Regions from separate parts of the Micromonospora aurantiaca ATCC 27029 genome, predicted to be linked through region 2. Evidence: riboswitches for the same ligand, from Rfam matches in the RefSeq annotation. Region 2 holds a riboswitch; the other holds the start of a gene.
What was found. A riboswitch is a leader RNA that binds a small molecule or an ion and turns the genes downstream of it on or off. The one in region 2 is predicted to bind thiamine pyrophosphate.

Region 1 (14,163 bases), 710 kb from region 2:
CGCCCAGGCGGCCGTCCGGGTGGGACGACCGCCGGGCGGGCGGAGCGGGGTCAGCCGGCGGGCGGGATGCGACGGCGTACGTCCTGCTCGGTGGACGGCCCCGGCTCCCAGCGGGCCACCCAGGGCAGGTCGGCGGGCGGGGTGACGACACCCTCCTCCACCGAGGCGTACCGGCCGGCGACGATCCGCTTGGCGGCGGCCACGTCGACCGAGTCGGTGTTCGACCACAGGCCGGTGAACAGCTCGTCGACGCGCAGCCGCGCCTGCCGGCAGAACAGGTCGGCCAGCTCGACGTTCTCCGGGTGCGCGTCCCGCTCGGCGTAGGCCCGGACGCAGACCGCGCTCATCGCGAACAGCTCCGCGCCGATGTCGACCACCCGGCCGAGGAACGCCTGCTTGCGCTCCATCTTCCCCTGCCACCGCGACATCGCGTAGAACGTCGACCGGGCCAGCTTGCGGGAGGCCCGCTCGACGTGGCGCAGGTGCCCGGCCAGCGGCCCGAACTCCTGGTACGCCCCGGGCGTCTGCCCCTTGCCGACGGCGAGCGTGGGCAGCCACCTCGCGTAGAAGGCGCCGGCCCGCGCACCCGCCTTCGCCTTGCGGCCCAGCCCCGCGTCGGGGTCGATGATGTCGCCCGCGACGGACAGGTGCGCGTCGACCGCCTCGCGGGCGATCAGCAGGTGCATGATCTCGGTGGAGCCCTCGAAGATCCGGTTGATCCGCAGGTCGCGCAGGAGCTGCTCGACAGCGGCCGGCCGTTCCCCCCGGGCGGCGAGCGAGTCGGCCGTCTCGTAGCCGCGCCCACCGCGGATCTGGATCAGCTCGTCGGCGATCCGCCAGGCCATCTCGCTGGCGTAGAGCTTGACCAGCGCCGCCTCGATCCGGATGTCGTTGCGGTCGTCGTCGGCGAGCATGCAGGACAGGTCGAGCATGGACTCCATGCCGTACGTGGTGGCGGTGATGAAGGCCAGCTTCTTCGCCACCGCCTCGTGCTCGCCCACCGGGCGGCCCCACTGGACCCGGTCCGCCGCCCACTCGCGGGCCACGTTGAGCGCCCACTTCCCGGCGCCGACGCACATGGCAGGCAGCGAGAGCCGGCCGGTGTTCAACGTGGTCAGCGCGATCTTGAGGCCCTTGCCCTCACCGCCGATCACGTTCTCCTTCGGCACGAACACGTCGTGGAACCGGGTGAGGCTGTTCTCCAGGCCGCGCAACCCGACGAAGGAGTTGCGCCGCTCCACGGTGATGCCGTCGCTGTCGCCCTCCACCACGAACGCGGTGATGCCGCCGCGCCGCCCCTCGCCGGCCGGCACCCGGGCCATCACCACCAGCAGCGTGGCGAGCGTGCCGTTCGTGGCCCAGAGCTTCACCCCGTTGAGCCGGTAGCCGGTGCCGTCGGCGGTCGGCTCGGCGGTGGTGGCGAGCCGGGCCGGGTCGGAGCCGACGTCCGGCTCGGTGAGCAGGAACGCGGAGACCTCACCGGCGGCGAGCCGGGGCAGGAACCGTTCCTTCTGCTCGGGCGTGCCGAACATCTTCAGCGGCTGCGGCACGCCGATCGACTGGTGCGCGGAGAGCAGCGCGCTGACCGCCGGGTTCACCGAGCCGACGAGCATCAGCGCCCGGCAGTAGTGCAGGTTACTCAGCCCCAGCCCGCCGTACTTACGGTCGATCTTCATGCCGAACGTGCCGAGCCCGGCCAGGCCGTGGAACACCTCGTCGGGGATGCGCGCGTCCCGCTCGATCGCCTCGCCGTCCACCTCGGACGTCAGGTACGCGCGCAGCGAGCCGAGGAACTCGTCGGCGCGGGCCACCTCGGCCGGATCGGGGCGGGGCCACGGGTCGATCAGGTCGAGCCGGAATCGGCCGAGGAACAGTTCCTTGCCGAAGCTGGGCCGGTCCCAGGCCGACTCGCGGGCCGCCTCGGCTACCTGCCGGGCCTCCTTCTCGGAGACCTGGCCCGCCTCGGCGGGCAGCGGCCCCGCGCCGTCTGGTGACTCGGGCCGGCTGTTCTGTGTCGTGGTCACGGCTGCCTCCTCGTCGGTCCGGCTGCGTCGACGCGTTCGACGAAAACGACGCTACCCCCGGGTGTTACCCAGGGGTAGCGCTGCGTGCACGTCCGATTTGGCGGACGGTCAGTCGGTGAGCGTCTGCGGGTTGTCGTCCTCGTCGTCGATGTCGTCCTCACCCCAGTTGCGCCGGCTGAACGGCAGGATGGCCCAGAAGATCAGGAACCAGAGGCCGGTGAGCGCGCTGAGCAGGAACGCGATCGGCCGGTCCAGCACGAAGTCGGTGACCAGCAGGACCGAGCTGACCATCGCGATCAGCATGAAGAACAGGCCGCCGGTGGCCATCCGGTGGGCGAACCGGACCAGCTCCGGCTTACGCCCCTGCCGGAACAGCGCCCGGTGGAACGCGACCGGAGAAATGATCATCGCGGCGGACGCGGCGGCGGTCAGCAGCGCCACGATGTAGACGTCGCGCTGGAACTCCGTGGTCCGGCCGAACCCGTTGCTGAACGGCAGCGTCAGCAGGAAGGCGAAGAGGATCTGCACGCCGGTCTGCGCGACCCGCAGCTCCTGCAACAGATCGGCGAAGTTGCGCTGCCAGCGCTGCTTCTCGGATTCCTTGGACACTCGCGGACCTCCCCGGGAGACGGCACGGCCGGCGGGTGAACGCCCACCGGCAGGACCGCCTGTGCCCCGTACGGATGATCACGAAACCGGTTCAGGAACCGCGGCGGATCCGGCCCGCGTACCGTGCCTCCAGTTCGGCGTTGTGCTCGTCGCCGCCGGTGATGTTCGCGGACAGGTAGACCGGCGGGCGCTGCCCCGCCGCGACCAGCCGGGCCACCACCTCGGCGACGATCTGCTGGGCGAGCAGCGCCGCGGTGATCGAGGAGACCGCGCCGACCGCGCCGCCGCCCGGCAGCGGCAGCGTGGCGTCGCCGTACGGGGCGCCGTTGTCCAGCACCACGTCGGCGAAGTCGGCCAGCTTGCGGCCGGACGGGTGCCGCGAGGTCATCCGCGCCGAGTGCTGTGCCGACGTGATCGCCACCAGGCCGTGCCCGCGTTCCTTCACGATGGACGCGAACTCGACCATCGCCCCGTTCACGCCCGAGTTCGAGGCCAGCACGAACACGTCCTGCGGCCGGATCGGCGCCAGCTCGTAGAGGCGGTGCGCCACCGCCGGGTCGCGTTCCAGCTTCGGGCCGAGCACGTCGGCCGGGTCGCCGCCGATCAGCACCAGGTCACGCAGCGCGATCCGGTTGGTGGGCACCAGCCCGCCGGCCCGGCCGGCGATCTCCATGGCCAGCGCCTCGGAGTGCCCGGTGCCGAACGCGTGCACCACACCGTCGGCGCGCAGCGCCGCCGCGATCAGGTCGGCCGCGTCGGCCACGTTCTGCCGCTGCTCGGCGGCGACCCGGCCGATCGTCTCGGTCACCACCGCCAGGTACGCCTCGGCGCTCACCGTCATGCCTCCTCCGTTCCCGCGCACCGGGCGAGGATCGCCTCGGCCAGCGGGCCGGGCGCCTCGTCCGGGATCCAGTGGCTGACGCCGGACAGCGTCACGAACCGGTAGTCACCGGTGACGTGCGCGGCGCACGCCTGCGCGGCCGTCCGGCCGATCGCCACGTCCTTGTCGCTCCACACGAACGTGGTGGACACCCCGACCGGGGCGACCGCCTTCATGTCCGCACCGGTCATCGCGCGGTACCAGTTCAGCGCCGCCGTCAACGCGCCCGGCTCACGCATCGGCTCGGCGTACCGGGCCACCACGTCGGCGTCGCCCACTCCGCTCAGCAGCTTGCGCAGCGTGGCGCCGTTCCACGCCAGCAGCACCTTCTCCGCCGTACCGGGCTTGCGGAACAACGCGATGTAGGCGGACTTGACCTTCTGCCGCGGGTCGGTGGCGAGCGCGTGCCCCATCGCGGCCGGGTGCGGCACCGACACCGCGGTCAGCGTCCGCACCCGCTCCGGGTGCGCCGCCGCCAGCCCCCACGCCACGATCGCGCCCCAGTCGTGGCCGACCACGTGCGCGCATGTCACCCCGAGCGCGTCGAGCACCGCGGCCGCGTCGGCCACCAGCTCCGGAATCCGGTACGCCCCGACGTCCGCCGGACGCGCGCCGGGCGAGTAGCCGCGCTGGTCGAGCGCGTACGTGCGCAGCCCGGCGGCGTGCAGCGCGGGCGTGACCGCGTCCCACTCACCGGAGTGCTGCGGAAAGCCGTGCAGCAACAGGACCGGGTCACCGTCCTCGGGGCCGCCGGCGCGTACCTCGAACGTCAGTCCCCGCGCATCCACCAGCATGATCGCCACCATACCGACACTCGCCCTGCTGGGCCGGGGCCCGTGGTCGGTGCTAGCGTCTGCGACGAGACAACTTCACATCCGACAGGGGAGCGCACAGCGCTGAGAGTGCGGGCCGGTGCCCGCAGACCCTCGAACCTGATCTGGGTAATGCCAGCGCAGGGAGTTCGGTCGACCTCCAGCCGCGTCGCCGTCCGGTGACCACCGGGCGCGGCGTGCGTCTTCTCCTGGTTCACCTCGACGAACTGGGAGCCAACCGTGAACCACACCGACAGCAACCGCTGGCGTACCGTCGACATCGTCGTCGCCTCGGTCATCGCCGTCGCCTTCGGCGTCGTCTTCTGGGCCTGGGGCCTGCTCTGGAGCGCCACCGACGCGGCGTTCGCGTTCTTCCCGCCGGCACAGGCCGTGCTCTACGGCGTCTGGCTGATCCCGGCGGTGCTCGCCGGCCTGATCATCCGCAAGCCGGGCGCCGCGCTGTACTGCGAGACGGTGGCCGCGATCATCTCGGCCCTGCTGGGCAGCCAGTGGGCGAGCATCGTGATCCTCCAGGGCCTGATGCAGGGCATCGGCGCCGAGCTGGCCTTCGCCGCGTTCCGGTACCGCTCGTTCCGACTGCCGGTGGCGGTGCTGGCCGGCGCGCTGACCGGCCTCGGCGCGGCGATCTTCGACTTCGTCTACTGGAACAAGGCGTTCGACTTCGCCTCCTACCGCCTCCCGTACGCGCTGATCACGATCGTCAGCGCCACGATCGTCGCCGGTTTCGGCGCGCACGTCCTCACCCGCGCGCTGGCGAACACCGGCGTCCTGGACCGCTTCCCCGCCGGCCGCGACCGAGCCCTGGTCTGACGCCTCCATCGTGTCGATCATGAAGTTGGCGGCCGTTTCGGCACCCGTCATCGCCGTCAACCTCATGATCGACGGAGAAGAGGGGGTGGGTGGGCGGTGAGCGGGGTGGTGCTGCGGGGGTTCGGGTGGCGGCACGGGGGACGGAAACGCTGGGCTCTGCGCGGGGTGGATCTGCGCGTGGAGAGCGGCGAGCGGGTGCTGCTGCTCGGACCCTCCGGCGCCGGTAAGAGCACGCTGCTGGCCGCGCTGGCCGGGCTGCTGCCGGAGGACTCCGGCGAGCAGGAGGGCACCGTCGAGATCGACGGGCTGGACCCGCGCAAGGCCCGCGAGCGCGTCGGCATCGTCTTCCAGGACCCGGAGACCCAGCTCGTGATGGCCCGCTCCGGCGACGACGTGGCGTTCGGGCTGGAGAACCGTGGCGTACCCGCCGGGGAGATCTGGCCCCGCGTCGACGAGGCGCTGCACCGGGTCGGCTTCCCGTACGACAGGGACCGCCCCACCGCAGCGCTCAGCGGCGGCGAGCAGCAGCGGCTGGCGCTGGCCGGCACGCTCGCGCTGCGTCCCGGGCTGCTGCTGCTCGACGAGCCCACCGCCAACCTCGACCCGGCCGGTGCCACCCTGATCCGCCGGGCCGTCGCGAACGCGCTCGACCCGGACACCACGATGGTCCTGGTCGAGCACCGGGTCACCGAGGCACTGCCGCTGGTCGACCGCGTCGTGGTGCTGGAACCCGGCGGCGGGGTGCGCGCCGACGGGCCGCCCGAGGCGGTCTTCGCCGCGCACGGCGACGCGCTGGCCACCGCCGGGGTCTGGGTACCCGGCCACGTCGCGCCACCCCGGCACGCCACCACGCCGCCCGGCGACGTGCTGCTCACCGCGGAGCGGCTCGGCCTGCCGCCCCGGCTCGACCCCACCGATCTCCGGGTACGCGCCGGCGAGGCGCTCGCCGTCCTCGGCCCCAACGGCGCCGGCAAGTCCACACTGGCGCTGCTCCTGGGCGGCCTGCTGAAGCCCGGCACGGGCGCCGTCACCGCGTCGGCGGCACTCGCCGGGCGGGACGCGCGTACTCCCCCGCACCGCTGGCGGGCACCCGCGCTGGTACGCCGGATCGGTTCGGTGTTCCAGGACCCGGAACACCAGTTCGTCACCGCCACGGTCCGCGACGAGCTGGCGCTCGGCCCGCGCCGCACCGGCCGGCCCGAGTCGGCGGTGACCGCCACCGTCGACGAGCTGCTGCACCGGTTGCGGCTGGACCGGCTGGCCGGCGCCAACCCGTACACCCTCTCCGGTGGGGAGGCGCGGCGGCTGAGTGTGGCGACGGCCCTGGCCACCGCGCCCCGCCTGCTGATCTGCGACGAGCCCACGTTCGGCCAGGACCGGCGGACCTGGCTGGAGCTGGTCGACCTGCTCGCCGAGCTGCGCGACGCCGGGCACGGCGTGGTCGCGGTGACCCACGACGAGGACTTCGTCGCCGCGCTGGCCGACACGACGCTCACCCTGCACCGCTCCCCCGCCGGGGTGGCCACGTGATCGGCCTCGAACCGGTCGCCGCACCCGGCGCCCCGCTGGCCCGGCGCAACCCGGTGGCGAAGCTGGCCGCCGCTGTGGTCTTCACGCTGATCCTGGTGGCGACGCTCGACCCGGTGGCCCCGGCCATCGCCATCGCCGTCGAACTCGCGGTGCTGCCGCTGTTCGGGGTCCGCTATCGGGTGCTGGCCCGCCGGGCCTGGCCGCTGCTCGCCGGCGCCGTCGGCATCCTGATCACGCTGGTGCTCTTCGCGGCCGACCGCTCCGGCCGGGTGCTGGTCGAGGCCGGTCCGGTCCTGGTCACCGAGGGCGTTCTCGTCACCGCGCTGGGCCTGGTGCTGCGGATGCTCGCCGTGGCGCTGCCCGGCATCGTCGTGTTCGCCACCACCGACCCGACGGACCTGGCGGACGCGTTGATCCAGAACGCGAAGACGCCCGCCCGGTTCGCCATCGGGGCGCTCGCCGCGTTCCGGATGGTGCCGCTGCTGGAACAGGAGTGGCGGATGATCAGCATGGCCCGCCGGGCCCGCGGCGTGGACGCCGGCCGCAACCCGGTGGCGAAGCTGCGGCTGTTCGCGTCCACCGCGTTCACGCTGCTGGTGGGCGCGATCCGGCGGGGTACCCGGCTGGCCGTGGCGATGGACGCCCGGGGCTTCGACGCGGGTACGCCGCGCACCGTGGCCCGCCCGCAGCGCTTCACCCGCGCCGACGCCCTGCTCGTGGCGGGCGCCGCGCTGCTGGCCGGCGGTGCCCTGGCCACAAGCATCGCCCTGGGCACCTTCCGCCCCTTGATCGGCTGACCCCGGGCCCGCCCCGCCTCCCCGTCCCCGCCCACCCTCACCCTGCCCACCCTCGCCCTGTTGATCATGAAGTTGACGGCACCGGTTGCCCGTTTTGTCGCCGCCAACTTCATGATCGACACGGCTGGAGTGGATCTTGGTACGGGATGGCGCCTCTAGGGGCCGGAATCGTCCAAGATCTCCGGGGGGACGCCCGGGCAGGCCCCCGATGAGGGGCCTGCCCGGTGAGCGGCTGGCCGGGAAGGGCTGTCGGTCAGCTGCGGCGGAAGGCGTAGAACCGGGTCTGGCCGGCGCGCTGACTACGCCCGGTGAACCGGGCCTGCCGCCCTGCCGGTGGGCCGGACCGGGGCGGCGTCGCGGATGCGCCCGGCAGCACCGGGATCTCCGGGGAATCCGAGGGCGACACCGAGTCCGGGGACACGGCGGACGCCACCGGCTCCGTGGGGAGCACCACCGCGGGTGGCGTCACCGTGAGCGCGTCGAGCTTCGGCGGGGTCACCTGCGGCGACGACTGCTTGCGGGACTTCTTCGGATTGCGCTTCGCGGGCATTCGCGGGCCTCCTGTCGTGCGGGCGCGCCGACCGGGACGCGCCGAGCGGGGGCTCCGGTGCGTTCCGATCACGACAGACACCGCGACCGACGGTGGCGGGAAGGAATGCGGACGCCCGGAGCAGGACGGGTCCACGGCACTGGCGGCGGTGGACCGGGCTCGGAGGTGGGGCGTCACTTACGCATGCGGCAACGCTATCCCGCCGCCCGGAAACCCGCACCCGATTTACCGGGAGAGAACGCGAACGCGCCCGCGCGAGACGCACGGCCACCCGGCGATCACGCCCTGTTGACGTCCCCGCCCGCTCCCCCGGCGACCGCGATACGGTCGCAGAACGGCAGCACGAACGAGAGGTGGCGGTACGCATGGCAGAGCAGGCGACGGCGCAGATCGGGGTCACCGGTCTGGCGGTGATGGGCCGCAACCTGGCCCGGAACCTGGCCCGCAACGGCTTCGCCGTGGCGGTGCACAACCGGTCGCCGGAACGTACCCGCAGCCTGGTCGCCGAGCACGGTGACGAGGGCACGTTCGTGCCGTCGGAGTCGCTCGCGGACTTCGTCGGCTCGCTGGAGCGGCCCCGCGCGGTGATCGTGATGGTGAAGGCCGGCGCGCCCACCGACGCGGTGATCGACGAACTGGTCCCGCTGCTGGAGGAGGGCGACATCGTCGTCGACTGCGGCAACGCGCACTTCGCCGACACCCGCCGCCGGGAGGAGGCGCTGCGCGCGCACGGGCTGCACTTCGTCGGCACCGGAGTGTCCGGCGGCGAGGAGGGCGCGCTGCTCGGTCCGAGCATCATGCCCGGCGGGTCGGCCGAGTCGTACCGCAAGCTCGGGCCGATCTTCGAGAAGATCGCCGCGCAGGTGGACGGTGAGCCCTGCTGCCGGCACATCGGGCCGGACGGCGCGGGCCACTTCGTGAAGATGGTCCACAACGGCATCGAGTACGCCGACATGCAGCTCATCGCCGAGGCGTACGACCTGTTGCGGGCCGGTCTGTCGGCGAGCCCGGCGGAGATCGCGGAGATCTTCCGGGAGTGGAACGGCGGCGAGCTGGGGTCGTTCCTCATCGAGATCACCGCCGACGTGCTCGGCCACACCGACGCGGCCACCGGCCAGGCGTTCGTGGACATCGTGCTCGACCAGGCCGAGCAGAAGGGCACCGGCCGCTGGACCGTGCAGAGCGCGCTCGACCTCGGCATCCCGATCACCGGCATCGCCGAGGCCACATTCGCGCGGTCGCTGTCCGGGCACGCCGACCAGCGCGAGGCAGCCCGCCGGGTGTTCGCCGACGCGGGTGAGAAGTGGCAGGTGGACGACCGGGACGCGTTCGTCGAGGACGTGCGCCGCGCACTGCTCGCCAGCAAGATCGTCGCGTACGCGCAGGGGTTCGACCACATCCGGGCCGGCAGCCGGGAGTACGACTGGGACATCGACCTGGGCGGTACGGCCACCATCTGGCGGGGCGGCTGCATCATCCGGGCCGGTTTCCTGGACCGGATCCGGGAGGCGTACGACGCGGAGCCGGACCTGTCGACGCTGCTCGTCGCGCCGTGGTTCGCCGAGCGGGTCAGCGACGGCGTACCGGCCTGGCGACGGGTGGTGGCCGACGCGGCCCGGGCGGGCGTGCCGGCCCCGGCCTTCGGGTCGTCGCTGGCCTACTTCGACGCGCTGCGGGCGCAGCGGCTGCCGGCCGCGCTGATCCAGGGCCTGCGGGACGACTTCGGCGCGCACACCTACCACCGGGTGGACCGGGCCGGTTCGTTCCACACCCTCTGGGCGGGCGACCGCTCCGAAGTGGAGGCGTGAGCCGCGCAGACAGCCCCGCCGGACGGTTCACCAGGCCCGCTGACCGTCCGGGTCGGGCGCCCAGCCGGCGGCCGGCTCACCCGACGCCAGTTCGCCGATCTCACCGGAGCGGACCGCCGGGGTGTGCCCGAGGTCCGCGCACCACCGCTGGGCGACGTCGGCGCACAGTGCGGCCACCGCGTCCCGGCGGGCCGGCTCCACCAGGTCGGCGGCGGCCAGGGCAGCAGTCATCTCGTACCGGAGATCGCGCATCCTCCACCCCCGTGGCGGGCGCGCACCCGGCGGCGCGCCCTGCGCCGATCGTAGAGCGGAACGCCCCGCGCCCGGCGGGAAAGCCGGATGCGGGGCGTCACGGTCGGGCCGGACGTCGCGGTCAGAAGAACCGGCGACGCCTGGCCTTCTGCGGCCGGATCAGGTCGGCGCCCTTGGTCAGCAGACGGCTCACCCCGGACGGGCCACGACGGGCCTCCAGGGTGTGGCTGAGCCGGCGCGCGCCGGCCGCCGCCAGCGGCACGGCGACCGCCATGACCGCCCACTGCGCGATCCGCTTCTGAATCATGTGGTTCACCTCCGCGTTTGCTGTCTGGAGGTATCGGTACCCAGCGCGGCCCGTCGGTAAGCGTGACCTCAGGCGCCCGGGGCGACCGGGTTGGGCAGGGCGCCGCCGAAGCGGCGGTCGCGCTGGGCGTACAGCTCGCAGGCGTACCAGAGGTGGCGGCGGTCGAAGTCGGGCCAGAGCGTGTCCAGGTAGACCAGCTCGGCGTACGCGGTCTGCCAGAGCAGGAAGTTGGAGATGCGCTGCTCGCCGGAGGGGCGCAGGAACAGGTCGACCTCGGGCACCTCGGGGTGGTAGAGGTAGCGCGCCACCGTCTTCTCGTTCACCTTGGCCGGGTCGAGCCGGCCGGCCGCGACGTCGCGGGCGATCCCGGCGGCGGCGTCGGCGATCTCCGCCTGGCCGCCGTAGTTGACGCAGAACTGCAGCGTCAGCGTCGAGTTGCCGCGCGACATCTCCTCGGCGGTCTGCAACTCGGAGATGACGCTCTTCCACAGCCGGCCGGCACGGCCCGACCAGACCACCCGGACGCCCAGGTCGACGAGCTGGTCGCGGCGGCGGCGGATGACGTCCCTGTTGAAGCCCATCAGGAAGCGGACCTCGTCCGGCGAGCGCCGCCAGTTCTCGGTGGAGAACGCGTACGCCGACAGGTAGGGGATCCCCATCTCGATCGCGCCCTCGACGGCGTCGAACAGGCTGTGCTCGCCCTGCTCGTGCCCCTTGGTGCGGGGCAGCCCGCGCTCCTTGGCCCAGCGGCCGTTGCCGTCCATCACGATGGCGACGTGCCGGGGCACCGCGGCGGGCGGCAGCGCCGGCGGACGGGCTCCGGAGGGGTGCGGGGTCGGCGGCACCGGCTCGCGGCGGGTCGCCCTCGTCGATCGGATCACTCGGTCATCTCCCTGTTCACTCCGGCGACGGGCCCGGCGCCGGAGCGCGGCGGGACCACATCCGGCCCCGCGCCGCCGGGCGACGGGACCGCGCCGGCCGCCGGGGCACCCCGGTCGACCAGCGGCAGCGAGCGTAGCGCGCGCTCCAGATGCCACTGGAGGTGCGCCGCGACCAGTCCGCTGCACTCCCGGCGTACGCCGGTCTCGGCGGCGTCGGCGTACCCCCAGTCGCCGGAGGTCAGCGCGGACATCAGCTCCAGCGTGGCGGGCGCGGGGTGGGCGGCGCCGGGGGGCCGGCAGTCCGGGCAGACGGCGCCGCCGGCCGGTACGGAGAACGCGCGGTGCCGGCCCGGTTCGCCGCACACCGCGCAGGCGGCGAGCGCCGGCGCCCAGCCGGCGAACGCCATGCCGCGCAGCAGGTACGCGTCGAGCACGAGCGTGGTGGCGTGTTCGCCCCGGGCCAGCGACTTCATCGCGCCGAGGGTGAGCTGGAACAGCCGCAGCGACGGCTCGCGTTCGACCGGGGTGAGTCGCTCGGCGGTCTCGGCGATCGCACTGGCCGCTGTGTAGCGGGGGTAGTCGCCGAGGAACCGCTTGCCGTACAGCTCGATCGCCTCGACCTGGCTGACGGTGTGCAGCGAGCTGCCCTGGTTGCCCTTGGGATCACCGGCGAGCTGGAGGTCGACGTGCCCGAACGGCTCCAGCCGCGCGCCGAACCGGCTCGTGGTGCGCCGCACGCCCCGGGCGACCGCGCGCAGCCGCCCGTGCCGGCGGGTGAACAGCGTGATGATGCGGTCGGACTCGCCCAGCTTCTGCACACGCAGCACCACCGCGTCGTCGCGGTAGAGCTGTCGGCGGTACCCGGCCATCAGGCCATTCTCCCTCCGGGTGCGATCTCAGGGTCGGCTCGGGGTGGACGGTCGGGCGATCCCCGATGTGCCGGGCGTCGGGCCGGACCTAGTGTGCTGGCCATGGCTTCGCTCCACACCGCTCCCCGGCTACGCAGCGCTTTCCGGCTACGTGGCGCTTTCCGGCTACGTGGCGCTTTCCGGCTACGTGGCGTGGTGGCCGCCACCGCGGCCAGCGCCCTCATCGTCCTCGCCGGGTGTGACACCCTCTCGTTCCGCCGCCTCGACTTCGACCAGACGGAGCGGACGAAGATCACGAAGATCACCGTGGACGACGACGGCGCCGGCGACGTCGTGGTCCGGGCGAACGGCCCCGCCGACCAGGTACGCATCAAGCGCGTGGTCCGCTACCAGGGCGACGAGCCGACCAGCCGGTACGAGATCAAGGGAGACGAACTCGTCCTGCCCACCGACTGCGGGCACCGGTGCAGCATCTCCTGGGAGGTGACCGCGCCGCCCGGCGTGGTGGTGCACGGCGGCACCGGCTCGGGCAACGTCGACCTCAGCGACGTCGGCGCGGTGGAGTTCACGCTCAGCTCCGGCGACCTGACCATCAGGGGCGCCACCGGCGAGGTCCGCGCCTCCACCACGTCGGGCAACATCCGGGTCGTCGAGGCGGCCGGCCCGGTGCGGCTGCGTGCCCGCTCCGGTGACATCGAGGCCCGCCGGCTCGCCTCCGCGATCGACGCCGAGACCACGTCCGGCAACATCGTCGTCGAGCTGGACCAGCCGGCACCGGCCCGGGTGCACGCCACGAGCGGAGACGTGGACCTGGCCGTGCCGGCGGGCCGCTACCGGGTGCGCGCCACCGCGACGTCCGGCGACACCGACGTGCGCGTCACCGACGACCCGACAGCGTCGGTGCAGCTCGAAGCGTCCGCCACCAGCGGCAACGTCACGGTCAGCACCCGCTGAGCGGACGGCGCACCTGGGCGGGCCGCGCCCGGTGGCCGCTCAGTCGGGCCGCGCCCGGTGGCCGCTCAGTCGCCGCCGGGCGTGTCCCGCCGGGCCGCCCGGACGCCGTCGCCCCGGCCGGGGTCCTCGGCCGGGCGGCGCGGCGCCGGCACCCGCGCCCCGACGCTCACCAGCGCGTCCTCCGCCCCGGCGGGGGCCGGGCTGGCCGGGGCGGCCGCCGCCCGGTCGGCCACGGTCCGCCGCGGCTTGCCGGGGACCAGTTCGGGGGTACGCCGGGCTGCGACGTCCTCGACCCAGCCGACCAGAAGCGTCACCACGCCGACGAGCGCGAAGACCAGCCCCACCCGCAGCCACAGGCCCACCGGGTCGCGCGGCGACCAGCCGACCAGGCCGACGAGCGGGGTGAGGAGCACCACGAACGGCATGTGCCAGAGGTAGATCGTCAGCGCACGCCGGTTCACCACCGTCACCGCCCGGCCGAGCGCCGGCACGCGGTCGACCCAGGTCACCCCGGCCGGGGCCCGGCCGATCGCCACCAGGATGAACGCGGCCGACCAGAGCGCGTTGCCCAGCGGGATGTCGTTGATGTCGAATCCGCGCGGGCCCGGATGGGTGACGATCCAGGCCAGCCCGGCGGCGCCGACCACGGCGGCCACCGGCAGCAGCACCCGGTTGCGCATCCGGCGCAGCAGCCCGTCGTGGTGGGCGAAGCCGAGCAGCCAGGCGCCGAAGTAGAGGCCGAACTCGCGCAGCACCGTCGGCGGGTTCGCCAGGACGCCGATCTCGATCGCGACCAGCAGCAGGTACGGGGCGGCGAGCGTGGGCAGCGGCGCCCGGCGGAACAGCCAGAGCACGAACGGCGAGGCGAGCACGAACCACAGGTAGTCCCGCAGGTACCAGATGGGGCTGAGCGCCAGCCCACCCCAGTAGTTGGCCGGCGGGTCGCTGATCGGGAAGAGCCAGAGCAGCACCTTCGGGCTGAACGTCAGCCCGGTGAGCAGCATGGCCGGCACGAAGACCGCGGCCACCACCCACAGCGACGGCAGGAGGCGGCGCAGC
Region 2 (14,163 bases):
CCGAGGGAGAACGTGACGTCGTACTTCGCGAGCAGCGAACACAGCTCCCGGAAGTTCGTGTAGAGGAAGTTCTCCTCGTGGTGCGCCAGGCACCAGGCCGCCATGATCGAGCCGCCCCGCGACACGATGCCGGTGACCCGGTCCACCGCCAGCGGCACGTACGGCAGCAGTACCCCGGCGTGCACGGTCATGTAGTCGACGCCCTGCTCCGCCTGCTCGATGACGGTCTCGCGGAACACCTCCCAGCTGAGCTTCACCGGGTCGCCGCCGACCTTCTCCAGCGCCTGGTAGATCGGCACCGTGCCGATCGGCACCGGCGCGTTCCGCACGATCGCCTCGCGGGTCTCGTGGATGCGCTTGCCGGTGGACAGGTCCATCACGGTGTCCGCGCCCCACCGGGTGGCCCAGGTCAGCTTCTCCACCTCCTCGGCCACCGACGAGGTGACAGCCGAGGTGCCGATGTTGGCGTTGACCTTCACCAGGAACGCCTTGCCGATGATGGCCGGCTCGCACTCGGGGTGGTTGACGTTGAGCGGCAGCACGGCCCGCCCGGCCGCGATCTCGTCCCGGACGAACTCCGGCGCCACCGACTCCCGGACCGCCACGAACTCCATCTCCGGAGTGACGATCCCGGCCCGGGCGTACGCGAGCTGCGTCGGCCGCTTCCCCTCCACACCCGCCAGCGGCGTGCCGGCGCCGCGTACCGGGGCCACGTCGCCGCGCTCGGCGATCCACTGACCACGCAGCGCGGGCAGCCCCACCTCCGGGTCGGAGCCGGGACCGGAGGTGTCGTAGAGCCGTACCGGCGGGTTGTCCCCGGTCAGCGTCACCTCGGCGAACGGCACCCGGACGTCCGGGCGTGACCCTTCCACGTACACCTTGCGACGTGCCTGCATGACAGCCTCCCTGTCGCTCATGCGGACCAGCCGAAGTGGTCCAGCGGGCCGCGTCCCGCGCCCAGCTCCCAGGTCCGCGCGCCGGTCAGCGCGCGGGTGACGTACTCCTTGGCGGCCGCCACCGCGACCGGCACCGCGTCGCCCGCGGCGAGCCGGACCGCGACGGCGGCCGAGAACGAACAGCCGGTGCCGTGGTTGTGCCGGGTGTCCACCCGGGGCGCGCGCAGCAGGCGGGTCGTCCCGCCGCCGGCGAGCACGTCCACCGACTCGCCGTCGGCGTCCACGTCGCCGCCGGTCACCACCACGAACGCCGGGCCGCGCGCCGCCAGCGCCTCCGCCGCCGCGACCATCTCCTCGACGGTGCCCACCGGGCCTCCGGTGAGGGCCGCGGCCTCCGCGCAGTTCGGTGTCGCCACCTCCGCGTACGGCAGCAACCGCTCGACCGCCTCCACCACGCCGAGCCGGTGCCCGCTCGTGGCGACCAGCACCGGGTCGACGACCAGGTGTGGCAGCCGCCCGGCCCGGGCCGCCTCGGCCACCGCGTCCGCGACCGCCGGGGTGCCGAGCATGCCGGTCTTCACGGCGCGCACGTCGAAGTCGCCGAGGACGCTGTCCATCTGGTCGCGCACTGTCTGCGGCGGCAGGGGCAGGACGGCGTCCACGCCCCGGGTGCTCTGCGCGGTGACGGCGGTGAGCACTGTGGTGCCGTACGCCCCGAGCGCGGCGAACGTCTTGAGGTCGGCCTGGATGCCCGCTCCTGCTCCGGAGTCGGAGCCGGCGATGCTGAGAACTGTTTTCGGCGTCACTGGTTCTCTTCTCCGGTGGTTGCTGTGACGGCTGCGGCCGACAGTGGTTGCGGTCGGGGCTGCGGCCGACCGTGCCCACTCCGGGCGGTCAGGCTTGATCCCTCCGTGGGCACGGTCGGCCGCAGCCCTGTCGCGTGCGGGCCGTGGTCGGATCGCGCGGGGTGGGTGCGCGCCACACGGGTGGCCGCCTCCTGGAAGGCTCTGCCCAGCGTGGTGGCGGTTTCGGTGGGGTCGTCGGCGCGCATGATGGTGCCCAGGACTGCTACTCCGGTGGCGCCCGCCTCCACGCATGCACTGACCTGAGCTGCCGTTTCGATGCCGCCTAGTGCCAGCACGGGCACCTTGGTCACCGCGATCAGCTCGCGCAGTCCGTCGGGTTGCAGGGGTGGGCCGTAGCCGGGCTTTGTTCTTGTCTCGTAGACCGGGGACAGCGTGGCGTAGTGCTCGGTGGTGAGCCGGGCCAGCTCGGCGGTGTCGTGACAGGACCGGCCGACCAGTCCGACTGCGGGCGGCGGGTACGGGCCGGCGGCGGGCAGGTGCACCGCGTCCCCGTCGAGCGGATCGGGTCCGGCCACGACGAGCGTGCCGCCTGCCTCGGCGAGGATCGCGCGCAGCTCGACGGCGAGCGCGAGGCGTTCGGCGCGGGGCAGGTCCTTCTCCCGCAGCACCACCCAGCGCACTCCCCCGCCGACGGCCCCCGCGACCACGTCGACGAGAGCCCTCTTGGCGACCCGCCGATCGGTGAGCAGCACGACCCCGGTCGGGCCGGTGTAGATCTTGGTACGCGGCCGCCCCTCCACGGGCGCCTCCGTACCAAGATCCGCAACGCGTACGGCGGTCACAGGTCGGGCCGTCCCTCGTCGGGGGTGGACGGCAAGGCGTGGAAGCGGCGGGTGATGCGGCCCGCGCCGTACGCCAGGTGCCCGGCCTCGACCGCGTACCGCATGGCCGTGGCCATCGCCACCGGGTCGGCGGCCCGGGTCACGGCACTGGCCAGCAGCACCGCGTCGCAGCCCAGCTCCATCGCCAGGGCCGCGTCGGAGGCGGTGCCGATGCCCGCGTCGAGCACCACCGGCACGTCCACAGCCGCCCGGATCAGCCGGATGTGGTGCGGGTTGCCGATGCCCAGCCCGGAGCCGATCGGCGACCCGGCCGGCATCACCGCCGCGCAGCCCACGTCGGCCAGCCGCCGGGCCAGCACGGGATCGTCCGAGGTGTACGGCAGCACGGTGAACCCGTCCGCCACCAGTTCCTCGGCGGCGCGCAGCAACTCCACCCCGTCGGGCAGGAGCGTGCGCTCGTCGCCGATCACCTCCAGCTTCACCCAGTCCGTGTCGAACGCCTCCCGGGCCAGGTGCGCCGTCTTCACCGCCTCCACGGCGGTGCGGCAGCCGGCCGTGTTCGGCAGCAGCCGTACGCCGCAGCGCTCCACCAGGTCGAGCAGGCCGCCCGACCTGCCGGGCGTGGTGTCCACCCGGCGCAGCGCCAACGTCACCAGCTCGGTGCCGGAGGCGCGGATCGCCTGCTCCAGCACGTGCAGGTTGGCCGCGCCGCCGGTGCCGAGGATGAGCCGGGAGCCGAACGCGACCCCGCCGATCTCCAGTGTGGACATCCGCTCACCCGCCCTGGGTGGCGCTGAGTACCTCGACCCGGTCGCCGTCGCGCAGCACGCTCGCCGACCAGCCGCCGCGTGGCACCACCTCGCCGTTGACCGCTACGGCGAGCCCGCGCTCCCGGTCGGTGACGGTGCGGACCACCTCGGCGACGGTGACGCCCTCGGGCAGCGTCCGGCCGGTGCCGTTGACGATCAGTTCCACGTGCGCTCCTTCCCGAAGCGGTCCGGGGTGAAGGGGGCGAGCGCGGGATCCGGCTCGCCGGTGACGATCAGCTCGGTGACCAGGTCGGCGGTGACCGGGGTGAGCACGATGCCGTGCCTGTGGTGCCCGGTCGCCGCGAGCACGCCCGACTGCCCGGGGAGCGGCCCGATGATCGGCGCGTTGTCGGGCGTACCGGGGCGCAGCCCGGCAACGGCCTCCACCAGCTCGTACTCGACGAGTTCCGGCACCAGCTCGGCGGCGGCGCGCAGCAGTGTCAGCACGCCACCGGCGGTGACCTCGGTGTCCGCGCGCTCCTCCACAGTCGCCCCGACCACGACCTCACCGCTGTCCCGGGGCACCAGGTAGACCGGCTCGCTGTCCGCGTACCCCCGGATCACGTGCCGGAAGCCCGGCGGACCGCCACCCGGCGCGCGCAGCCGCAGCACCTGGCCCTTGACCGGCCGGACCGGCAGGCCGGTCAGCGCCGCCGCGCCGCAGCCGGCCGCGACCACAGTGACCTGGGCGTCCACCTCGGACAGCGCGCCGACGCGGGCCGGGCGCAGCTCCACGCCGGCGCGCTCCACGGCCGTCCGCAACGCGGCGACCAGCCGTCGCGGATCCACTTGGTGGTCGCCGGGGGCCACCGCGCCGCCACGCACGCGCGGTGCCAGCGCCGGCTCGCGGTCGCGCAGCTCCGAGGGGCGCAGCGGCGTGATCGGCAGTCCCAGACCCCGTTGGTACGACCACAGCCGCCCCGCCTCGGCCAGGTCGTCGGCGGTGAGCCCGACCACGAGCGTGCCCTCGGTGCGGTAGCCGATGTCGACGCCGCTCGCCCCGGCCAGCTCGGCCGCGAAGCCGGGCCAGCGGGCGGCGGACCCGATGAGAAGCGCTGTGAGTTCGTGCTCACCGAAGTACGCCTCCGCGACCGGCGACAGCATCCCGGCGGCCACCGACGAGGCGCCCGACCCGGGCCGGTCGTCGTGCACCACCACGCGCAGTCCGCGCTGCGCGCACCGCCACGCGATCGCGAGTCCCACCGGCCCGGCGCCCACCACCGCCACGTCGGTAAGGAAGGGCCCCTGTTAACGCCTCCGGTAGAGGAAGGGCCCCCTTTTAACACGTCAGCGCCCGCAGCAGCTCGGCGGTGGCGTGCGCGGGATCGGCAGCCAGGCTGAGCGCGCCGACCACCGCCACCCCGTACGCCCCGGCGGCCCGCAGCGCCGGCACGCTCGCGGCGGTCACCCCGCCGATCGCGATCACCGGAACGCTGACCGCCTCGGCGACCGCGCGTATCCCCTCGGGGCCGATCGGGTCCGGCAGGCCGGACTTGGTGGTGGTGACGTGGCACGGGCCCACGCCCAGGTAGCTCGCGCCCGCATCCACGGCCGTACGGGCGCCCACCGGCTCCCGGGCGGTCGCGCCGAGCACCGCGTCCGGGCCGAGCACGCGGCGCGCGGCTGCGACCGGCAGATCGTCCGCGCCGACGTGGCCCCCGGCGGCGTCCACCGCGAGCGCCACGTGCAGCCGGTCGTTGACCAGGCACTGTGCCCCGTACGGCCGGCACGCCTCGGTCACCCGGCACGCCAGCTCGTACGCCTCCCGGTCGGTGGCGTCGTCCTCCACGCGCACCTGCACGACGAGGTCGGCGCCCGCCACGGGCAGGGCGGCACGCAGCACGGCGAGCGGGTCACGCCCCGGCCGGGTGTCGGTGATGAGATGCAGTCGTCCCAGGGACAGCACGGCAACGCTCCTCCCTGCGCCGGCATTACCCGGATCAGGTTCGACGGTCGGGGGCTCCCAGCCCCCCTCTCAGCCCGGTCCGCACCGGGCTCCCGTGGGTCACTTGCGGCCTACCGTACGACGCCTCCCGCCCGTACGGAACCCCGGGTGAGGTTTTTCCCAGGAACCGTTCACATGCCGTACCGGGGCAACAGGTGACCGTCTCGTCACGACACGCTGCCGGGATGTCCGTTCCCGCCCGTGTCCCGCGCCGCCTGGCGATCCTGCCGTTCCGGGGCAGCCGTGCCGTCTCCGAAGGACTGCTCACCTGGACGATGCTGCGCGGGCCGACGTGGATCCGCCTGCTGCCGGACGTGTACGTGCACCGGGACGGACACCGCGCCGACGACCACCGGATGTGGTGCGAGGCGGTGGCGTTGCGCCTGCCGCCGGGTGCCGCACTGGCGGGACGCAGCGCCGCCTGGTTGTTCGGCACGGACGTGCTCAGCCGCGACGCGCCGGTCACCGTGCTGCTGCCGAGCCCGGCCCGCATGCGTCCTCATCCACGGCTGCTGGTGACCCGGTCGCCCCTGCCCGAGTCGGACCGCACCCGGTTCGCGGGGCTGCCGGTCACGACCCCGCTGCGTACCGCGTTCGACCTGGGCCGGCAGGGCTCACTCGCCGAGGCGCTGGTCGCCGTCGACGCGCTGCTGCGTCGCCGGGTCGTGAAGCTGCCCGTCCTGCGGGCCTACGCCGCCGACCGGCCGGGTTGGCCGGGCGCTCCGCTGCTGCGCGAGGTACTGACGATGGCCGAGCCGTTGAGCGAGTCCCCGATGGAGACGCGGCTGCGGCTGCTCCTCCTCGACGCCGGTCTCGGCCCGCTGACCGCCCAGCACGAGGTGCGCGCCGGCGGACGCTTCGTGGCCCGGGTGGACCTGGCCTGGCCGGCTCTCCGCCTCGCGGTCGAGTACGACGGCGACCACCACCGGGAACGGGCTCACTTCCGGCGGGACGTGGCGCGCCTGAACGCGCTCCGCGCGGCCGGGTGGGTCGTGCTCCGGTTCACCGTCGACGACGTGCTACGCCGGCCCGACGCCACTGTCGCCCTGGTGCGCCAGGCCCTGGCAGAACGTCGCGCCGCCGCGGCAAACCACTGATCCGCACCCGCCGCCCGCCGAACCCCGCCGCGCCCCCGCAGCCCGCAGCCCGCAGCCCGCAGCCCGCAGCTACGAGTCTCGCCCCGCCGCGCCACCGGCCCGGCCACCGCCACCCGCCGCCTGGCCGAGCCGGACCGAGGCGGGCCGAGCCGGGCCAAGCCGGGCCGGGCCGGGCCGCCCGAGACACCACGGGCGTCAGGAGGCCGCCCGCAGACACCTATGGCGTTCCACTCGCGACTGAAACTGGCGACAAGTGGAACGCCATGGGTGTCTCGAGGCCCTCTTGACACCCATACCGTTCCACCCATCGTGAGCGCTGCCTCTGAGTGGAACGCCATGGGTGCCTCCGCGCGGCGGGCGGGCCCCGGTGGGCGCACGCCCGCCGCGCGGGGCAAGCCCCGACGCCGCACGCCGACGAGCGGGCGCACCTGCGACGCGCGGGCGGAACGAACACGGGTGGACCAAACGCGCGGGCGGACCCGACGCGCGAGCGGGCCCAACGCGCGGGCGAGTGCGTCGGCACCGGCAGGGACGATCAGAGGATGGCGTCCAAGGCGGTCAGGTCGTCGTCGGACGGCTGCCACGTCCCGGCTTCGGCATTGGCCTTCACCTGGTCGGGAGTGGTCGCGCCGGCGATCACCGACGTCACGGCGGGACGGGCCGCCAGGCCGCCGATCGCCACCTGGAGCATGCTGATTCCGCGCTCGGCCGCGTACGCCTCGATCGCCTCGATGACGTCCCAGCGCGCGGCGGCCAGCCGCTCGGCGTACCGGCCGCCACCGGCCAGGCGGCTGCCCGCCGGGGGCGCCTCGCCGCGCTTGTACTTGCCGGTGAGCAGCCCGTTGGCGAGCGGGAAGAACGGCAGCATGCCGAGGCCGAACCGCTCGCAGGCGGGGATCACCTCGTCCTCCACCCCGCGCTCCACCAGCGAGTAGTGGTTCTGCGCGGAGATGAACCGGGTACGCCCCTGCGACGACGCGGTCCAGTCGGCGTCGGCGATCTGCCACCCGGCGAAGTTGGAGTTGCCGAGGTAGCGCACCTTGCCGGCGGTCACCAGGTCGTCCAGCGCGGCGAGCGTCTCGTCGATCGGGGTGCCCGGGTCGGGCTCGTGCATCTGGTACAGGTCGATGTGGTCGGTGCCGAGCCGGCACAGCGACGCCTCGACCGCGCGGGCGATGTAGCGGCGGGCGCCCCGGGCGCCGTGGTCCGGCCCGTTCGCGCCGTTCATGTCCATGCCGAACTTGGTGGCCACCACCACGTCGTCGCGGCGGCCCTTGAGCGCCTGGCCGAGCAGTTCCTCGGAGGCACCCTGCGGCTCGCCGTAGATGTCGGCGGTGTCGAAGAAGTTGATCCCGGCATCGAGCGCGGCGTCCACCACCGCCCGGGTGCCGTCGAGGTCGAGTTTGCGGCCGAAGTTGTTGCAGCCGATACCGACAACTGACACCACGAGCCCGGAGTCGCCCAGCCGGCGATAGGTCATCTCACTCACGAGATCCACCCTATGCCCGCTGCCCGGGTGTCATCCGGGCAGCGGCAGCACCTGGTCGGCCAGCGTCCGGGCGGCACCGATCGTCGCCGCCAGTTCCTCAGGGGTACGCCCCACCGCGCCCAGCAGCGCCTGCGCCCGCTCGGCGAAGTCCGGCGGCGCACCGGGCAGGCGCCCGGCGGAGACGATCATGCCCTTCTCGTTGACCAGCCACCGCCCGGCCCGGCCGTGCAGCGCGTGGACCAGCACGCCGACCACCCGGAACAGGCAGCCCGCCACGTAGCCGGCGTCACCCCCTGCGGCGCCCTTCGCGGCGCCGTCGAGCAGCAGCCCGGTCTCCCAGCCACCGGCGACCAGCGCGGCGCCGAGCGCGGGCGGGTAGTCGACGGTCTCGGCCCGCAGCGCGGTCAGCTCACCGGTCGGGTCGCCGAGCACCCGCCCGAGCGCCACCTCCCCGGCGTACGCGTGCGAGTAGAAACCGAGCGGATGCCCGGCCTGCGCCTCGACCGTGTAGCGGCCGGCCCGGCAGTCCGCCCAGACCCGGTGCACCCGGTCCAGGTCGCGGTAGATCCAGTCCACCGCCGCCCCGCCGACGCGCAGCCAGCCGCCCCCGTCGACCCACGGTCCCCAGCCACCCGGGGCGGTGAGGTCCACCGGCCCGTCGGCGATCGAGGCGGCCACCGCGCGCAGCCCGGCCAGGTCCGGCGCGCCCCGGTAGTAGAGGCCCACGTCCCAGTCGGAGTCGGGCCGGTGGTCGCCGCGGGCCCGGCTGCCGCCGAGCGCCACCGCGACCACGCCGTCCACCGCGCACAGCCGGTCGGCCAGGTCCCTGTCGATCACCCCACGTCCCAGACCGGCTCCGGCGTCTCCACCACGTCGCCGTCGCCCCGGAACAGCACGAACCGGTCGAAGGTACGGGTGAACCACCTGTCGTGCGTCACCGCGACCACAGTCCCCTCGAACGCGGTCAGCCCGGCCTCCAGCGCCTCGGCCGAGGCCAGGTCGAGGTTGTCGGTGGGCTCGTCGAGCAGCAGCAGCGTCGCCCCGGACAGCTCCAGCAGCAGCACCAGGAACCGCGCCTGCTGCCCGCCGGAGAGCGTGCCGAACCGCTGGTCGCCCTGGCCGGCCAGCTCGTACCGGGACAGCGCCGCCATCGCGGCGTGCCGGTCCATGCCGGCCCGGTGGTCGTCGCCGCGCCACAGCACCTCGACGAGCGTCTTGCCCATCAGCTCCGGCCGGTCGTGGGTCTGCGAGAAGTGCCCGGGCCGGACCCGTGCGCCGAGGCGGACCACGCCGCCGTGGGCGACAGGTGCGAGCGCGGCGGCGCCGTCCACAGGCGTGTTGCCCGGCTCCGGGTCGGTGCCGCCCCGGGCCAGCAGCCGCAGGAAGTGAGACTTGCCGGTGCCGTTCGCGCCCAGCACCGCGACCCGGTCGCCGTACCAGAGTTCCAGGTCGAACGGGTACGTCAGGCCGTCCAGCTCCAACTGCTCGGCGATCACCGCGCGCTTGCCGGTCCGCCCGCCGGTCAGGCGCATCCGGATGTCCTGGTCCTTCGGGGGTACGGGCGGCGGCCCGGCCTCCTCGAACTTGCGCAACCGGGTCTGCGCGGCCTGGTAGCGGGAGGCCATCCCGTCGTTGTACGCGGCCTTCTGCTTGTACATCAGCATCAGCTCGCGCAGCTTCTGGTGCTCCTCGTCCCAGCGCTTGCGCAGCTCGTCGAGGCGGGCGTGCCGGGCCACCCGTGCCTCGTGCCAGCTCGCGAAGCCGCCCGGGTGCACCCAGGCGCTGCCGCCCTCCACCGCGACGACCCGGTCGGCGGTCTGCGCCAGCAGTTCCCGGTCGTGCGAGACGTAGAGCACGGACTTGCCCGACTCGCGCAGGCGCGCCTCCAGCCAGCGTTTGCCGGGTACGTCGAGGAAGTTGTCCGGCTCGTCGAGCAGCAGCACCTCGTCGGGGCCGCGCAGCAGCAGTTCCAGCGCGAAGCGCTTCTGCTGGCCGCCGGACAGCGTGCGGACCGGCCGTTCCCGGGCGCTGTCCCAGGGCAGGTCGAGCACGATGGTGGCGACGGTGTCGAAGAGGACCTCGGCGTCGTACCCGCCGGTCTCGCCCCAGGCGGCGAGCGCCTCAGCGTACGCGAGCTGGGTCTTGGCGGCGGCGGAGCTGTACTTGCCGCGGACCTCGGCCGCCCGCATGGCCGCCTCGGTCTCGGCGAGCCGCCGCCCGGCGTCGCGCAGCGCCGGCGGCGCCAGCGACAGGGCGAGGTCGGCGAGCGTGGACTCGTCGCCGATCATGCCGATGAACTGCCGCATCACGCCCAGCCCACCGGAGCGGGCGACAGCGCCGGTCTTCACCGGCAGGTCACCGGCGACCATCCGCAGCAGCGTGGTCTTGCCGGCGCCGTTCGGGCCGACCAGCGCCACCTTGGCACCCTCACCGACCCGGAACGACACGTCGCTGAACAGCTCACGCCCGTCCGGGAGGATGTGCCCTACTCCTGCCACGTCCACGTATCCCACGCGGGCATCCTGCCCGAGCCGGGTCGGTGGACGACACCGGATTACCGGGTGACCCGCAGCACCCGGTAGCCCTTCTGGCTGGCGTGCCGCTCGACCGACCAGCCCTGCTCGACCAGCCAGCGGTGCAGCGAGTCGCCGCCGAGGTGCCGGGCGACGACCAGCCAGGCCACGCCGTCCGGGGCGAGGCGGGGCAGCCAGCGCAGCAGCAGGCCGTGCAGTTCCGGCTTGCCGATGTGGATCGGCGGGTTGGACCAGATCTGGCTGAAGGTGACGTCGTCCGGCAGTTCGTCCGGCGCGACGGCGCGTACCCGGTCGGCGGCACCGACCCTTGCCGCGTTGGCGGTGGTGAGGGCGCGGGCGCGCTCGTTGACGTCCACGGCCCAGACGGTGGCCTTCGGCGCGACAGTGGCGAGGACGCAGGTGATCGGGCCGAAGCCACAGCCGATGTCGAGCAGCGCACCGGTGACGTCGGCGGATGGCAGGTCGGCCTTGCGCAGCAGCACGGCGGTGCCCGGGTCGAGCCGGTCGGCGGAGAAGACGCCGCCGGCCGAGGCGAGCGTGTAGTCGCGCCCGGCGACTGTGAACTCGACCTCGCGGGGGCGGGCCGGGGTCGAGGGCTCAGCTGTGAAGTAGTGGTCGCCGGTCACGCCCGCATTCTCGCACCGGGCCGCAGGGGTTCCGGCGACGGTGTCACGGGCGGGGTCGCACGCCACTCCGCCAGAATTTCCCGATATTACCCCTGAAAGGGACAATCAGCCCTACTCTATGCCACATGGTGTACCGGTACGAGTCCGATGAGGACGCCTTCCTGGAGTACCCGAAGCCCGGGTCGGCCCCGAACGGGCCCGCAGCCACGCCTCCGCCCGCGGGTCCGTCACGCTCCCGCTTCCCCACGCCGTCGCTGCCCCCGCCGCCGCGCCCGCAAGCGGCGCTGCCGCCGACCGGCGCGGCCGAGCAGGCCGACCCCGGCGGGCAGGCGGTGGCGGACGACGCCCGCGCACCCGTTCCCGCGCCACCGGCCCCGGCGCCGACACCGGGACGGCCTGCCCCACCACGGGAGCCCTCCCCGGTGCCGCAGCCCGCGCCGCCCATGCCGGCACCCGTACCGGCGGCGGCGAACCGGCCGACGGTGCCGATCCCGGCCAGCCCCACGGCCCGCGCCGCCGACGTCTCCGAACTGCCCCGGACCCGGCGCGCCGAACGCCGCGGCGGCGGCCGGTTCTGGCAGACGCTCGTCGGCGGCGCCGCCGTACTGCTCCTGCTCTCGCTCACCGGGCTCGCCGTCGCGGCCCTGCTCGACGAACGCACCACCACGCCGCCGGCGGGCCAGCCGACCCCGCAGCCGACCGAGTCGAGCACACCGTCCGGCGGCACCGACCTGGACTCCCGGGACACCGACCAGGCGTCGCTCACCGCCAAGGAGGTCTTCCCGACCAAGGACCTGGTGGTCACCGACGGGAAACCGGCCTACCGGGTGCTGAAGACCCAGGCCAGCACGAAGTGCCAGGTCGCGGCCACCGGCGAGATCGCCGACCTGCTGGTCCGGCTCGGCTGCAACCAGGTGGTGCGGGGCACGCTCCGCTCCCCCGACGGCGACCACCTGATCACCGCCGGTCTGTTCAACCTCACCGACGTGGCCACCGCCCAGCGGGTACGCGACCGCATCCGGCCGCTGCTCGACGCGCGCCAGGGACGGTTCCGTGGCATGGCGGCGGGCGACGACACCGACGCGGTGGAGAAGGCCGCGGCCCGGGTCGCCTGGCAGGTACGCGGACACTACGTCGCCTTCTGCCTGGTCACCCGCGCCGACGGGGAACGCATCCCGAGCGACGACGCGACCGCCCGCGAGATCATGTACGACCTGGTCGAACTGCACCTCAACCGGGGTGTGCTGGAGCGTCGCGCGGCGGCCGGCACGGCCGGGCAGCCCGACGCCGACTCGGCCGAGGACAGCGCCGGTCAGCGGGGCACGGACTGAGCCTGGCTCAGCCCTCGGCCACCGGCACCCGCAACCGGCGGGTCTCCTCGGCGCGGCGGGCGTACTCGGCCGGGTCGCCCGGGTAGCCCACAGCGACCAGGGCGAGGCCGTGCGCGGGCGCCACAGTCACCTCGCTGGAGCGCTCGCGGCGCGTCAGCAGGCCGGCCGGCCACTGGACCGGCCGCCGCCCGTCGCCCGCCACCAGCATCGCCCCGACCAGGCTGCGCACCATGTTCTGGCAGAACGCGTCGGCCTGCACTGTGGCGACCAGGATCCCGTCCGGGTCGCGCCGCCAGTCCAGCCGGGTCACCTCGCGCAGCGTGGTGGCGTTCTCCTTGCGCCGGCAGTACGCGGCGAAGTCGTGCTCGCCCACCAGCCCGGCGGCGGCGGCGTTCAGGGCCGCCAGGTCCAGCGGCTTCGGCCAGGCCAGGGTGTCCCCGCGGCGCAGCGGCTCGGCGCCCCACGGGGCGTCGGTGACCCGGTACTCGTAGCGCCGGAACGTGGCCGAGAACCGGGCGTCGAAGTCGGCGGGCACCTCGGTCATCGCGCGTACCCGGACGTCCGGGGGCAGGAGCCGGGCCAGCCGGCGCAGCAACCGGCCCTCGTGCTCCCGCCACACGGGAGTCGGCAGGTCGAGGTGGCAGACCTGCCCGGTGGCGTGCACCCCGGCGTCGGTACGCCCGGCCACTGTCAGGCCGGTCGCCGTGCCCGCGCCGAGCACCAGGTCCAGCGTCTGCATGAGCACGCCGGCCACTGTGCGCCGGGCCGGCTGGGGCGCCCAGCCGGAGAAGTCGGTGCCGTCGTACGAGACGTCCAGCCGCAGCCGGGTCCGCTCGTCCACCTCGTACCTCCTGTCGACGGCGACGGGCCCGGCACCCCCGAGGGGATGCCGGGCCCGGTCGAGCCTGATGTCAGGCCTTGTCGTTCTCGGTGGCCTCGTCGCTGTCCTCACGGGCGGCGGCGGTGTCACCCGACGCGGAGACCGGCGCCTCGGCGTCCTGGTCACCGGCGCTGGAGCGCGGGGTCTCCTCGGCCGGGGCCAGGGCCTCGACCTTGTCCTGCTGGGCGGCCTTGCGGGCGGCGGTCTTCTTGTTCGCCTTCGGCTCGGCGACCTGAAGCTCCTCCACCAGCTCGATGATCGCCATCGGAGCGGCGTCACCCTTGCGCGGACCGGTCTTCACGATCCGGGTGTAGCCACCGTTGCGGTTGGCGTACCGGGGCGCGATCTGGTCGAACAGGGCGTAGACCACGTCCTTGTCCTTGACGACGCCCAGCACGCGGCGGCGCGAGGCGAGGTCGCCACGCTTGGCCTTGGTGATGAGCTGCTCGGCCAGCGGACGCAGCCGCCGGGCCTTCGTCTCGGTGGTCTGGATCTTGCCGTGCTGGAACAGCGCGGTGGCCAGGTTGGCCAGCATCAGCCGCTCGTGCGCGGGGCTGCCGCCGAGGCGGGGGCCCTTGGTGGGCGTGGGCATGCTTGGTGCTCCTCAGGTGTGGCGGCAGCGCGGACTAGAGCTGCTCGGTCTCGCGGTAGTCGTCGGTGTCGTAGTCCGCCTCGCCGAAGGCGTCCACGACGTGCGCCGGGTCGAAGTTCGGAGCCGAGTCCTTCAGCCCCAGGCCCATCCCGGCGAGCTTCATCTTGACCTCGTCGATCGACTTCTGACCGAAGTTGCGGATGTCGAGGAGGTCGGCCTCGGTACGCCCGATGAGCTCACCAACGGAGTTGATGCCCTCGCGCTTGAGGCAGTTGTAGGAGCGGACGGTGAGGTCCAGCTCCTCGATCGGCAGGGC

Region 1: linked by a shared signal. The riboswitch ahead of MICAU_RS24070 (ECF transporter S component) and the one ahead of thiE (thiamine phosphate synthase) in region 2 are both predicted to bind thiamine pyrophosphate.

Annotation. Positions count from the first base shown of each region.
Region 1 is NC_014391.1:5,443,721-5,457,883, forward strand. Features, by position in the region: gene MICAU_RS24050 (acyl-CoA dehydrogenase family protein) at 51-2,024, opposite strand; gene MICAU_RS24055 (DUF6328 family protein) at 2,133-2,633, opposite strand; gene MICAU_RS24060 (sugar isomerase domain-containing protein) at 2,725-3,474, opposite strand; gene MICAU_RS24065 (alpha/beta fold hydrolase) at 3,471-4,307, opposite strand; TPP riboswitch at 4,384-4,490, shown strand; gene MICAU_RS24070 (ECF transporter S component) at 4,566-5,156, shown strand; gene MICAU_RS24075 (ABC transporter ATP-binding protein) at 5,253-6,686, shown strand; gene MICAU_RS24080 (energy-coupling factor transporter transmembrane component T family protein) at 6,683-7,483, shown strand; gene MICAU_RS24085 (hypothetical protein) at 7,737-8,033, opposite strand; gene gnd (NADP-dependent phosphogluconate dehydrogenase) at 8,399-9,841, shown strand; gene MICAU_RS24095 (hypothetical protein) at 9,869-10,093, opposite strand; gene MICAU_RS24100 (hypothetical protein) at 10,215-10,400, opposite strand; gene MICAU_RS24105 (isoprenyl transferase) at 10,469-11,245, opposite strand; gene recO (DNA repair protein RecO) at 11,278-12,150, opposite strand; gene MICAU_RS24115 (DUF4097 family beta strand repeat-containing protein) at 12,346-13,104, shown strand; gene MICAU_RS24120 (acyltransferase family protein) at 13,170-14,163, opposite strand, start outside.
Region 2 is NC_014391.1:6,152,766-6,166,928, forward strand. Features, by position in the region: gene thiC (phosphomethylpyrimidine synthase ThiC) at 1-896, opposite strand, end outside; gene thiD (bifunctional hydroxymethylpyrimidine kinase/phosphomethylpyrimidine kinase) at 914-1,702, opposite strand; gene MICAU_RS27345 (thiamine phosphate synthase) at 1,699-2,502, opposite strand; gene MICAU_RS27350 (thiazole synthase) at 2,541-3,314, opposite strand; gene thiS (sulfur carrier protein ThiS) at 3,319-3,519, opposite strand; gene thiO (glycine oxidase ThiO) at 3,510-4,580, opposite strand; gene thiE (thiamine phosphate synthase) at 4,633-5,259, opposite strand; TPP riboswitch at 5,254-5,365, opposite strand; gene MICAU_RS27370 (DUF559 domain-containing protein) at 5,484-6,395, shown strand; gene MICAU_RS27375 (aldo/keto reductase) at 6,931-7,893, opposite strand; gene MICAU_RS27380 (nucleotidyltransferase family protein) at 7,915-8,721, opposite strand; gene MICAU_RS27385 (ABC-F family ATP-binding cassette domain-containing protein) at 8,718-10,397, opposite strand; gene MICAU_RS27390 (class I SAM-dependent methyltransferase) at 10,439-11,044, opposite strand; gene MICAU_RS27400 (hypothetical protein) at 11,170-12,375, shown strand; gene truA (tRNA pseudouridine(38-40) synthase TruA) at 12,383-13,216, opposite strand; gene rplQ (50S ribosomal protein L17) at 13,287-13,847, opposite strand; gene MICAU_RS27415 (DNA-directed RNA polymerase subunit alpha) at 13,882-14,163, opposite strand, start outside.